3 regions of the Nesterenkonia maliinae genome follow, and region 1 is predicted to be linked to each of the others. Evidence: riboswitches for the same ligand, from Rfam matches in the RefSeq annotation. Region 1 holds a riboswitch; each other region holds the start of a gene.

What was found. A riboswitch is a leader RNA that binds a small molecule or an ion and turns the genes downstream of it on or off. The one in region 1 is predicted to bind S-adenosylmethionine.
Region 2: linked by a shared signal. The riboswitch ahead of ACHAA4_RS06300 (methionine ABC transporter ATP-binding protein) and the one ahead of ACHAA4_RS10445 (O-acetylhomoserine aminocarboxypropyltransferase/cysteine synthase family protein) in region 1 are both predicted to bind S-adenosylmethionine.
Region 3: linked by a shared signal. The riboswitch ahead of ACHAA4_RS06275 (acyl-CoA dehydrogenase family protein) and the one ahead of ACHAA4_RS10445 (O-acetylhomoserine aminocarboxypropyltransferase/cysteine synthase family protein) in region 1 are both predicted to bind S-adenosylmethionine.

Annotation. Positions count from the first base shown of each region.
Region 1 covers NZ_JBIMEY010000005.1:81,779-85,041, forward strand. Annotated here, with positions in the region: gene ACHAA4_RS10425 (FAD-binding oxidoreductase) at 1-350, opposite strand, end outside; gene ACHAA4_RS10430 (hypothetical protein) at 432-722, opposite strand; gene ACHAA4_RS10435 (hypothetical protein) at 807-1,169, opposite strand; gene ACHAA4_RS10440 (hypothetical protein) at 1,278-1,484, opposite strand; SAM riboswitch class IV at 1,652-1,786, shown strand; gene ACHAA4_RS10445 (O-acetylhomoserine aminocarboxypropyltransferase/cysteine synthase family protein) at 1,919-3,263, shown strand, end outside.
Region 2 covers NZ_JBIMEY010000002.1:389,507-392,769, forward strand. Annotated here, with positions in the region: gene ACHAA4_RS06295 (ABC transporter ATP-binding protein) at 1-857, opposite strand, end outside; SAM riboswitch class I at 867-979, opposite strand; SAM riboswitch class I at 1,101-1,200, shown strand; gene ACHAA4_RS06300 (methionine ABC transporter ATP-binding protein) at 1,208-2,089, shown strand; gene ACHAA4_RS06305 (methionine ABC transporter permease) at 2,089-2,757, shown strand; gene ACHAA4_RS06310 (MetQ/NlpA family ABC transporter substrate-binding protein) at 2,988-3,263, shown strand, end outside.
Region 3 covers NZ_JBIMEY010000002.1:382,393-385,655, forward strand. Annotated here, with positions in the region: gene acs (acetate--CoA ligase) at 1-1,033, opposite strand, end outside; gene ACHAA4_RS06270 (flavin reductase family protein) at 1,074-1,604, opposite strand; SAM riboswitch class I at 1,613-1,699, opposite strand; SAM riboswitch class I at 1,960-2,046, shown strand; gene ACHAA4_RS06275 (acyl-CoA dehydrogenase family protein) at 2,052-3,263, shown strand, end outside.

The DNA of each region.
Region 1 (3,263 bases):
CCCGGTTCGACCACGGCGACCTCGTCCTCAGGTCGCATCGCGAGAATCTGGTTCATCCGGGTCAGGTTCAGCACCACGGAGCCCTCGGTGGAGTTGGCCCCACCCGAGACCGACGTTCCCGCGCCCCGGGTGATCAGCGCGAAGCCGTGTTCGGCGGAGAGCCGCACGAGCTTCTGCACGTCCTCGGTCGATTCGGCGAAGACGACGGCGCGCGGCGGGTGTACCTGCCAATGCTCCAGCGGTCCCTTGTCCACCGCGTGGGCGTCGAGCTCGCCCGGGTCGGTGGTCAGGGCATGCGGCGCGAAGGCGCTGCGCAGGGCTGTCAGGACATCGTTGTCGGAGGCGCTCATGGGAGATGAGTCTAGGTCAGGGCGCGCCCCCGCCCCGGGGTGAAAAGTCGTAGCGTTGTGGCGGGTCGTAGAGCTAGAGCGCTACGACGAAGCAGCTACTCTACGATTTTTTGAATCCGGGGTGCGGCCCGTGGCGTGGGTCCGGACCAGCAGGATGGTCAGGATCGAGCCGATGAACGGGGCGAGAACCAGCAGAAAGGCGAATGCGATCTTCGGTGCGAAGTCCAGGCTTCTGTTCCGGACGAGCTCCACAGCGGCCCAGATGACGAGGCTGGCGTAGAGGACCGGTATGGCCCACCACGCGATGTCGATCCAGGAGGAGGTGATCGTGGGGTTCAGTCCGAGGAACGCAGAAAGCGTCGTGTGAAGCATGAAATAGGTGTCCAAGAGATGGGGGTCCACGTTCGCGAAACCACGCTACATCCTCTGGCGCTGAAGGATAAGAGGTCGTCGGTCTCAGGGGCGGGGGGTGGAGGGCGTGACCAGCCATCGCTCGGCATCGTCGTCGCACTCCTCGGGGACGTCGTAGATATCCGGGCCCGGTCCGCCTCCGCCTACCGTGATGTCATCGCCGGCGGAATATTCAACGCCCCGCCACGTGAACTCCGCCCCGTCGGGAGCCTCTTCGAGCTCATGGGCGGGGAAGAGCGCGAGGGTGAGGGCATGCTCGGGAGCAGGCCCCTGGATGTAGTAGCACCCGCGGATCTCTGCGATGCGTCCCTGCAGGCCCATATCGGGCCCGGAAGCGTCCTCGACGACGTAGTTGGGGACGCCCGCCGGGGCGTTCGGGTCCTGGAGGCCGGTGGTGCAACCAATCATGGTTGCTCCGAGGACGGCCCAGGCCGCGGTCGCGCCAGCGAGTCTCCGTGAACCTGCCATGGTCTTACCGTGGCAGAGATCCGTGGGCTTCGGAAGGTCTTTGGCGGATCAGCCCTCAGTGTGGACCTGCCACTGCTGGACGTCCTCATCGCATTGATCGGGGACCCGATAGGTCATCGATCGGGCGGGGCTTCCTCCGAGCCAGATGTCGTCGCCCTCGGCGCAGTCCTCCCCGTTGAGGACGTATCCCTCTCCTGCGGAGGACTCCCCGAGAATGTCGGCCGGGAAGACCGCGACCCCCGGCTCGCCCCCCACGCTCGCAGAAATCGTAGCGCTGTGGGAGATCGTAGGGATAGAGCGCTACGACAAAGCAACAGCTCTACGATTTTTTGCCAGCAGGGAGGGGGGAACATGACGAACTGCGAATCCCACCTGGAGTCAGCACTTGCACGCAAGCATTCCGCCGTGCAGACTTATGCCTAGGTCAAGAGTGCCAGCGCAAAACCCCGGTTTGCTGGCCGGCAACCCTCCAGTTCGCGGTGGGGTGCCCCGGGTGACGACCTGGCTGCGGCAGTCTTCGTAGAAGCTTCATCGACTGACCGTGGCAAGCGCGGGCCACACACCAGTGCGGGCCCTTTCACCCCAGTCCTCAGGACAGGGCCGTACAGGATTCAGCGCCGGCAGCTCTATCACCGGCAGCGACGTTCATATCCGGTCCAGGTCCTGGGCCGCATTGAACGGAGAATCTTTTGAGTAACGAGAACAACTGGCAGTTCGAGACCCAGCAGATCCACGCCGGAGTCGCTCCCGACCCGGTCACCGGAGCACGGGCGCTGCCGATCCAGCAGACCACCTCCTTCGTCTTCCCCGACACCGCCGCCGCCGCGCGTCGCTTCGGCCTCGAAGAGATCGCCCCCGTCTACTCCCGCATCGGCAACCCCACGGTCCAGGCCGTGGAGGACAAGATCGCCGCCCTCGAGGGTGGAGTCGGGGCGCTCGCCGTCGGCTCCGGACAGGCCGCAACCTCGCTGGCGCTGCTGAACATCGCCCACGCCGGCAGCCACATCGTCGCCTCGCCCACGCTCTACGGCGGCACGCAGAACCTCTTCAAGCACACTCTGCCGAAGTTCGGCATCGAGGTCTCCTTCGTGGAGGACCCCGATGACCTGGAGTCTTGGCGCGCCGCCACCCGGGAGAACACGGTGGCCTTCTTCGGCGAAGCGGTGGCGAACCCGCGCGGCGACGTGCTCGACATCGAAGGCGTCGCCTCGGTGGCGCACGAGTTCGGGGCGCCGCTGATCATCGACTCCACGCTGACCACGCCCTACCTGATCCGTCCCTTCGACTTCGGCGCCGACGTCGTCGTGCACTCGGCGACGAAGTTCCTCGGCGGACACGGCACCGCCATCGCCGGGGTGATCGTGGACTCCGGGCGCTTCGACTACTTCGCGCACCCGGAGCGCTTCCCCGGCTTCTCCACCCCCGATGAGAGCTACCACGGGCTGGTCTTCGGCCGGGATCTCGGGCCGGAGGGGATCTTCGGCGTCAACCTCTCCTTCATCCTCAAGGCCCGGGTCCAGCTGCTGCGCGACTTCGGCCCGGCGCTGTCCCCGCACAACGCCTTCGAGATCAACCTGGGCCTGGAGACGCTCTCGCTGCGGATCGAGCGCCACGTCGAGAACGCCCAGAAGGTCGCCGAATACCTCGAGGCCCACCAGGACGTGCGGCGGGTCTACTACTCCGGTCTGCCTTCGAGCCCCTGCTTCGAGCGCGCCCAGAAGTACCTGCCCCGGGGGTCCGGGGCGGTGCTGGCCTTCGAGCTCGCCGGCGGAGCAGCCGACGACGTCGAGGCGCAGGCCCGCGCGGGCCAGGCGTTCGTGGACGCCCTGGAGCTGCACTCGCTGGTGGCCAACGTGGGCGACGTCCGCTCGCTGGTGATCCACCCCGCCTCGACCACGCACAGCCAGCTCAGCCCCGCCGAGCAGCGGGCCGCCGGGGTCAAGCCCGGACTGGTCCGGCTCTCGGTGGGCCTGGAACACATCGACGACATCATCGCCGACCTGGCCCAGGGCTTCGAGAAGGCCGCCCAGGCTG
Region 2 (3,263 bases), on a different contig from region 1:
TCACCGCGCAGCGCCGCCAGTTCGGCTGAGGCGCGATCGCGCGGACGCTCACCGGGCACGTTCAGCAGACGAGCGATCGTGGCGCCCTCGGCGGGGTCGGGATCGGCCGGATCCTTGCCCAGGAGGAGCACGCGGTCTGCGAGCTGCAGCGCCTCGTCCACGTCGTGGGTGACCAGCAGCACCGTGGTGCCGGTCTGCGCATGCAGATCTAGCAGCAGGTCCTGCATCTTGAGCCGGGTCAGTGCGTCGAGGGCGCCGAAGGGCTCGTCGAGCAGCAGCACGCCGGGGCGGCGGGCCAGGGCGCGGGCCAGCGACGCCCGCTGTGCCATGCCGCCGGAGATCTCCCGGGGCCGCAGCGACGCACGGTCATGGAGCCCGACCAGCTCCAGGAGCTCATTGACGCGTTCGCGGCCCTCGGACTTGGACAGGCTGCGCGGCAGGCCCAGACTGACGTTCTTGTGGATCGAGCGCCAGGGCAGCAGTCGCGGCTCCTGGAACCCGACCGCAGTGCGTTCGTCATAGCGCTGCACCGGGGAGCCGTTGATCAGGATCTCACCGGTGCTTCCGGTGTCGAGACCGCCGACGGCGCGCAGCAGCGTGGACTTGCCGCAGCCGGAGGACCCCAAGATCGCCAGCACCTCGCCGGGGGCGATCTGCAGGCTGACGTCGCGCAGCACGGTGCGGGAGCCGAAGCCCCGGCCGACGCCGGAGAGCTTGACGTCCAGCGAGGTGTACTGCGCTCGGCTCGCCGGCGCTTCAGCGGGCGCGGCAGAGACCTCGGAGGTGTCTGAGGTGTCGGCAGTGTGCGCAGGGGTGACTGCGGCGGTGCCGTTCAGGGTGGAGGCAGGCGAAATCATCAGAGGATACTCCCATCGATCCTGGCGGTAGCACCCGGCGAAAAGACTCCTCATCTGAGGGGTCCCTCCCTGGGTTGCTGCGGCGTCGACGAGCCAGATCTCTCGGCCGCTCGGGATGGTACGCGGATCAGACTACGCCCAGCCGGGGAATCCGATCAATGTCACGCTCACTCAATGAGACAAAACGCAACACATATCCCGACTTGACTTTTCGCCCAGGTTCGCCCTTAGAGTGAGGGCACTCAACCATCCAGAGCGACTGAGAGATCTGGCTCGAAGACGTCGCAGCAACCCGGAGGGCCTCACAGCCTCGGCCGGGTGCTAACGCCAGGACCGATGGAGCATGCCTCATGATTTCGCTTACCCATGTCTCGACGACCTTCGCCGCCCGCGGCAGGGAGCCGCTGACCGCAGTCGATGACGTCAGCCTTGAGGTGCCGCGAGGCAGCATCCAGGGCATCATCGGGTTCTCAGGCGCCGGGAAGTCCACGCTGCTACGCAACATCAACCTGCTGGAACGCCCCACATCGGGCACCGTGAGCGTCGCCGGCACCGAGCTGACCAGCCTGGATGACGCGGCCCTGCGCCAGGCCCGGCACCAGATCGGCATGATCTTCCAGGGGTTCAACCTGGTCAACAACCTCACCGTCGCGCAGAACGTCGAGCTCTCACTGAAGTTCGCCGGGGTCAGGGACCGGCGGGAGCGTCTCCGCCGGGCCGCAGAAGCGCTGGAGATCGTCGACATCACCGACAAGACCTCCGTCTATCCGGCACAGCTCTCGGGTGGCCAGAAGCAGCGGGTGGCGATCGCCCGGGCGCTGGCCACCAAGCCGGAGGTGCTGCTCTGCGATGAACCGACCTCCGCGCTGGACCCCTTCACCACGGCCACCGTGCTGCAGTACCTGGCTGACGTGAACCGTGAATTCGGCATCACCGTGGTGATCGTGACCCACGAGATGGAAGTCATCAAGGCCCTCGCCGACAATGTCGCGGTGATGGAGGACGGTCGCGTGGTGGAGGAGTTCCCCGCCTCGGAGCTTCGCCGGGAGGGTTTCAACCCCCGCACCTCGATCGGGAAGTATCTGCTCACCGATGGGATCCGGCTGGACCGCAGCGGCCCCCGAGCGCACGAGTCGACAGCTGATCCGCAGGACCCGGACGCCGCGCAGACGGGCTATGCACGCCGGTCCCAGCACACCGCGCTCGCCGCTTCGACAGGGGGTGTGCGCTGATGAACCTCGTCATCGAACGACTCCCCGAGATCAACCAGGCCATGTTGGAGACCTTCGCGATGATCGCGGTCGCCATCCCGGTGGCAGTCCTGCTCGGCACCCCGCTGGGCATCTGGCTCTTCGTCCACGCCCCCGACGGGCTGGCGCCGCGACCCCGCTCCCACGCCATCGTCTCCGGACTGGTCAACATGATCCGGTCCTTCCCCTTCCTGATCCTGCTCATCGCGATCATCCCGTTCACCCGGTTCGTGGTGGGCACGTCGGTGGGCACCGCCGCGGTGATCGTCCCGCTGACCATCAATGCGATCCCGTACTTCGCGCGCCTCGTCGAGCAGAACATCACCCAGCTGGGCTCCGGCGCGGTCGAAGCCTCCCGGGCCATGGGAGCGACCCGCGGACAGATCATCCGCAATGTGCTCCTGGTCGACGCCAAGCCCGGACTGATCGGGTCCATCACCATCACCACGGTCAGCTTCATCTCCTATTCGGCGATGTCGGGACTGGTCGGCGGCGGCGGGATCGGGGATCTGGCCATCCGGTACGGCTACTACCGATACGAGACCCCCACCATGATCGCGGCCATCGTGCTGATGGTGCTGCTGGTCTCGCTGGTGCAGTTCACCGGCACGCGGGTCGCCCGCGCCTCGGACCGGCGCATCACCGCCTGAGCCACCGCACCGGCTGAGCCGACATACCGCGTGGCCCAGGATCACCGCCTGATCAGGAGCAGAGCCTGACCAGATTCCTGCAGGCCGGTCCTCCGCCTTCCAGGCTCACCGCGCTCCATCACCACACCTGATCTCCACACCCCGGGGCTGGCGCCCGACGTCGCGCCCTGGTCATCTCCGCACACCCTCTGGGCCCCTTGTTGCCCAGCAAGAGAAAGCAGCTCACACCCATGAACGCTCGACGCCCCGCGATCCTGACCGGCGCAGTCCTGTCCACCGCCGCCCTTGGCCTGACCAGCTGCGGACTGGTGGAGGACGATGAGACGATCAGCATCGTCGTCACCGAATCCGCACCTTTCCAGGAGCCCGCCGAGATCGCCGCGGAGCTGCTCGAGGAGCAGGGCTACGAACTCGACATCACCTATATGACCGACATCGTGCAGCCCAACCAGGTGGTCAACCAGGGTGAGTTCGAGGGCAACTACTTCCAGCACCTGGCCTATCTG
Region 3 (3,263 bases), on a different contig from region 1:
TGATCTCGAAGTGGCGGCCCTCATGCGGGGTGTTCGGGGTGCCCTCGAAGATCACCTGGGTGGCGCCCGCCGCCAGCGGACCGTAGATCTCGTAGGTGTGCGCGGTGACCCAGGCCAGGTCCGCGGTGCACCAGTGGACGTCCTCGGGGCGTCGAGCCGGGTCAGGGTGGGCGAAGAGTCGCAGGTAGGTGTAGAGCGCTCCGGTGAGGTACCCGCCGGTGGTGTGCACCAGGCCCTTGGGCTTGCCGGTGGTCCCGGAGGTGTACATGATGAACAGCTCGGTCTCGGCGTCGAAGAACTCCGGGGTGTGCTCGGTGGAGGCGGTCTCCACCACCTCGTGCCACCAGAGGTCTCGTCCTGGTGTCCATTCCACGACCGAATCGGTGCGGTTGATGACCAGGACGTGTTCGAGGTTGCCGCCATGTTCGGCGGTGGCCCCGGCGACGGCGGCATCAGCGTTGGCCTTAACCGGCACGGCCTTGCCACGGCGGAACTGTCCGTCGGTGGTGACCAGCAGCTTCGCCCCGGTGTCCTCGACGCGGAACTTCAGCGCCTCGGCGGAGAAACCGCCGAAGACCAGGGAATGCACCGCGCCGATCCTGGCGCAGGCCAGGGTGACCACGATGGTCTCGACGAGCACCGGGAGGTAGATCACCACACGGTCCCCGCGGGTGATGCCCATCGCGGTCAGCGCGTTCGCCGCCTGGTTGACCCGGCGTCCGAGCTCGGCATAGCTGACGTCCTCGCGGTCTCCGGGCTCGCCCTCGAAGTGCAGCGCGATCTTCTCCCCGCGTCCGGCGGCGACGTGCCGGTCCACGCAGTTCACCGCGGCATTCAGCGTCCCGCCCTCGTACCAGCCGATCGTCGGGCCGCGCCGGGTCACCGGGTTCGGCGGCGTCCAGGAACGGGTGGTCTCCCAGGGGGTCTCCCAGTCCAGGAGAGTCGCCGCGGCGGACCAGAACGCCAGGCGCTGGTCCTCATCCTGCGGGTCCGTCCACTGGTGGACGTCCGCGCCGAGCGGGTCTGCGGGCACGGTGAAGCGGGTGTGGGTGGTCAAGAAAGGGTCCTTCGAGTCAGCTCAGGGTGGTCAGGGTCTTGAACTCGTGCTGGTGGAAGACCAGTCCAGGGGCCCCCTCGGTGAAGCCGAGGTCCAGGATCTCGAGCACGATGATGTCGTGGTCTCCGGCGCGGACCCGGTCATAGATCCGGGTGCGCAGCCACATCGGGACCCCGTCGAGCAGCAGCGCCGAGCCATGGAGCTGGTAGTCCACCCCGGTGAAGCGGTTGGCCCGATCCTTGGACGCGATCTGTCGGCACAGCCCGTTCTGGTCGCGGCCGAGCACCGAGATGCCCAGGTCGCCTCCGCTGTGCTCGAGCTTCGGCCAGGTGGAGGAGTTGTGCTGGACCGCCAGGGTGACCAGGGGCGGCTCCAGCGAGACGCCCACGGTGAAGGTGGACGCGATGATCGCCTCGGGGGTCCCGTCGACCTCCGCGCCGACGGCGACGACGCCCTGCGGGAACTGGGCCAGGGCATGGCGCAGCGCAAAGGGATCCACGCGGGATGCGTCAGCGGGGTTCTCGAGGGTGCGAGCAGGAACAGACATGCAGATCAACTCCATCGGTCCTGGCGTTAGCACCCGGCGTGTCCGGGTTGCTGCGGCGTCTCTGAGCCAGATCTCTCAGCCGCTCGGGATGGTTACGGTTCAACGCTACGCGTGGTCCCGTTCCCCAGCAAGAATTGTTCGCACTGTGAGACGCCGCATGACATTCCAGGGACGGGTCGGCGCCCCGTTCGCCCACGATTCGTCCGATGAACAAACTAGGACTCCTTGAAGATCCACCGCATCGGCGTTCATGAATATCGATCGTCAAGTGGGCGCCGAGGCGCAGCTGAGTTCAGACATGCGGCGTCATCTGAACTTGACGGATGAGCCCCAAGACCCTCTATATTTAGCGTCATCACCATCCAGAGCGACTGAGGGATCTGGCCCGAAGACGTCGCAGCAACCCGGACATGCCGGGTGCTACCGCCAGAATCGATGGAGGAAAGAATGAACATTCAACTGCCTGTGCCTCAGATTCTGCGTGACGCCGTCGAGCGTGTCGGTCTCTCCGCGCTCGACCGGGAGCGCAGCCGTGAGCTGGCCCGCGAGGAGGTCAAGGACCTCGTCGCCGCCGGCATCGGGCGGCTCCGCGTGCCCGAGCTGGCGGGTGGCTTCGGCCTGGACTGGGTGCAGACCACCCAGGTCCTCCTGGAGCTCGCCGCCCAGGACAGCAACATTCCGCAGGTGCTGCGCGGTCACTTCGCGGTCCAGGAGGATCTGCTGTGGCGCGCAGGTACCGAGGCTGACTCTGAGTCCGACCCCGCGCCGCTCGTGCAGCGCTGGCTCGCGCGGCTGACGGCCGGGGAGCTGGTCGGCAACGCGTGGACCGAGCCGGGCAAGGGGGGCTTCCACCAGTCCGGCACGGTGGTCACCGAGACCGATGCCGGGCACGTGGTCAATGGGGTGAAGTACTACACCACAGGGGCGATCTTCGCGGACTGGCTCGACGTCACCGCCCGGGACGCCGCAGGTCGAGAGCTCGCGGTGCTGGTGCGCCGGGACCAGCCCGGTGTGGAGATCGACGACGACTGGGACGGCTTCGGCCAGCGCACCACCGGCTCCGGCACGGCGCGGCTCACCGATGCCGTGGTGGAGGAGGCCGAGCTGCGCGGGCTGACCGATCGGTTCCCCTACCAGACCGCGCTCTACCAGCACTTCCTGCTGATCGTGCTCGCCGGCGTCGCCGAGGCCGCGGCCCGGGACGCCGCGGCGCTGCTGCATGAGCGCTCGCGGACCTTCTCCCACGCCAACACCCGCACTCCGCGCACGGATCCGCAGCTGCTCCAGGCCGTCGGGGAGGTGGATGCGGTCGCGGCGCTGGCCCGGGCGCAGGTGCTCGCCACCGCCGCGAGCCTGGATGCCGCCTTCGCGGCGCGGACCAGCGCCCAGGACGCGCAGATCGCCGCCGCCAATGCCGTGGAGCTCGCCACGGGCCGCGCCCAGGTGGCGCTGCACCGTCCCGTGCTGGAGGCGGTCACCCGGATCTTCGATGTCCTGGGTGCCTCCGGGGTGAGCCAGTCCCGCGGCCTGGACCGGCATTGGCGCAACGCCCGCACCGTCACCAGTCACAACCCCTGGGTCTATAAGGCCCGGATCGCGGGGGACCACCGGGTCAACGGCTCCGAGCCGGTCCGACTGTGGAGCGTCGGCGAGCCGACG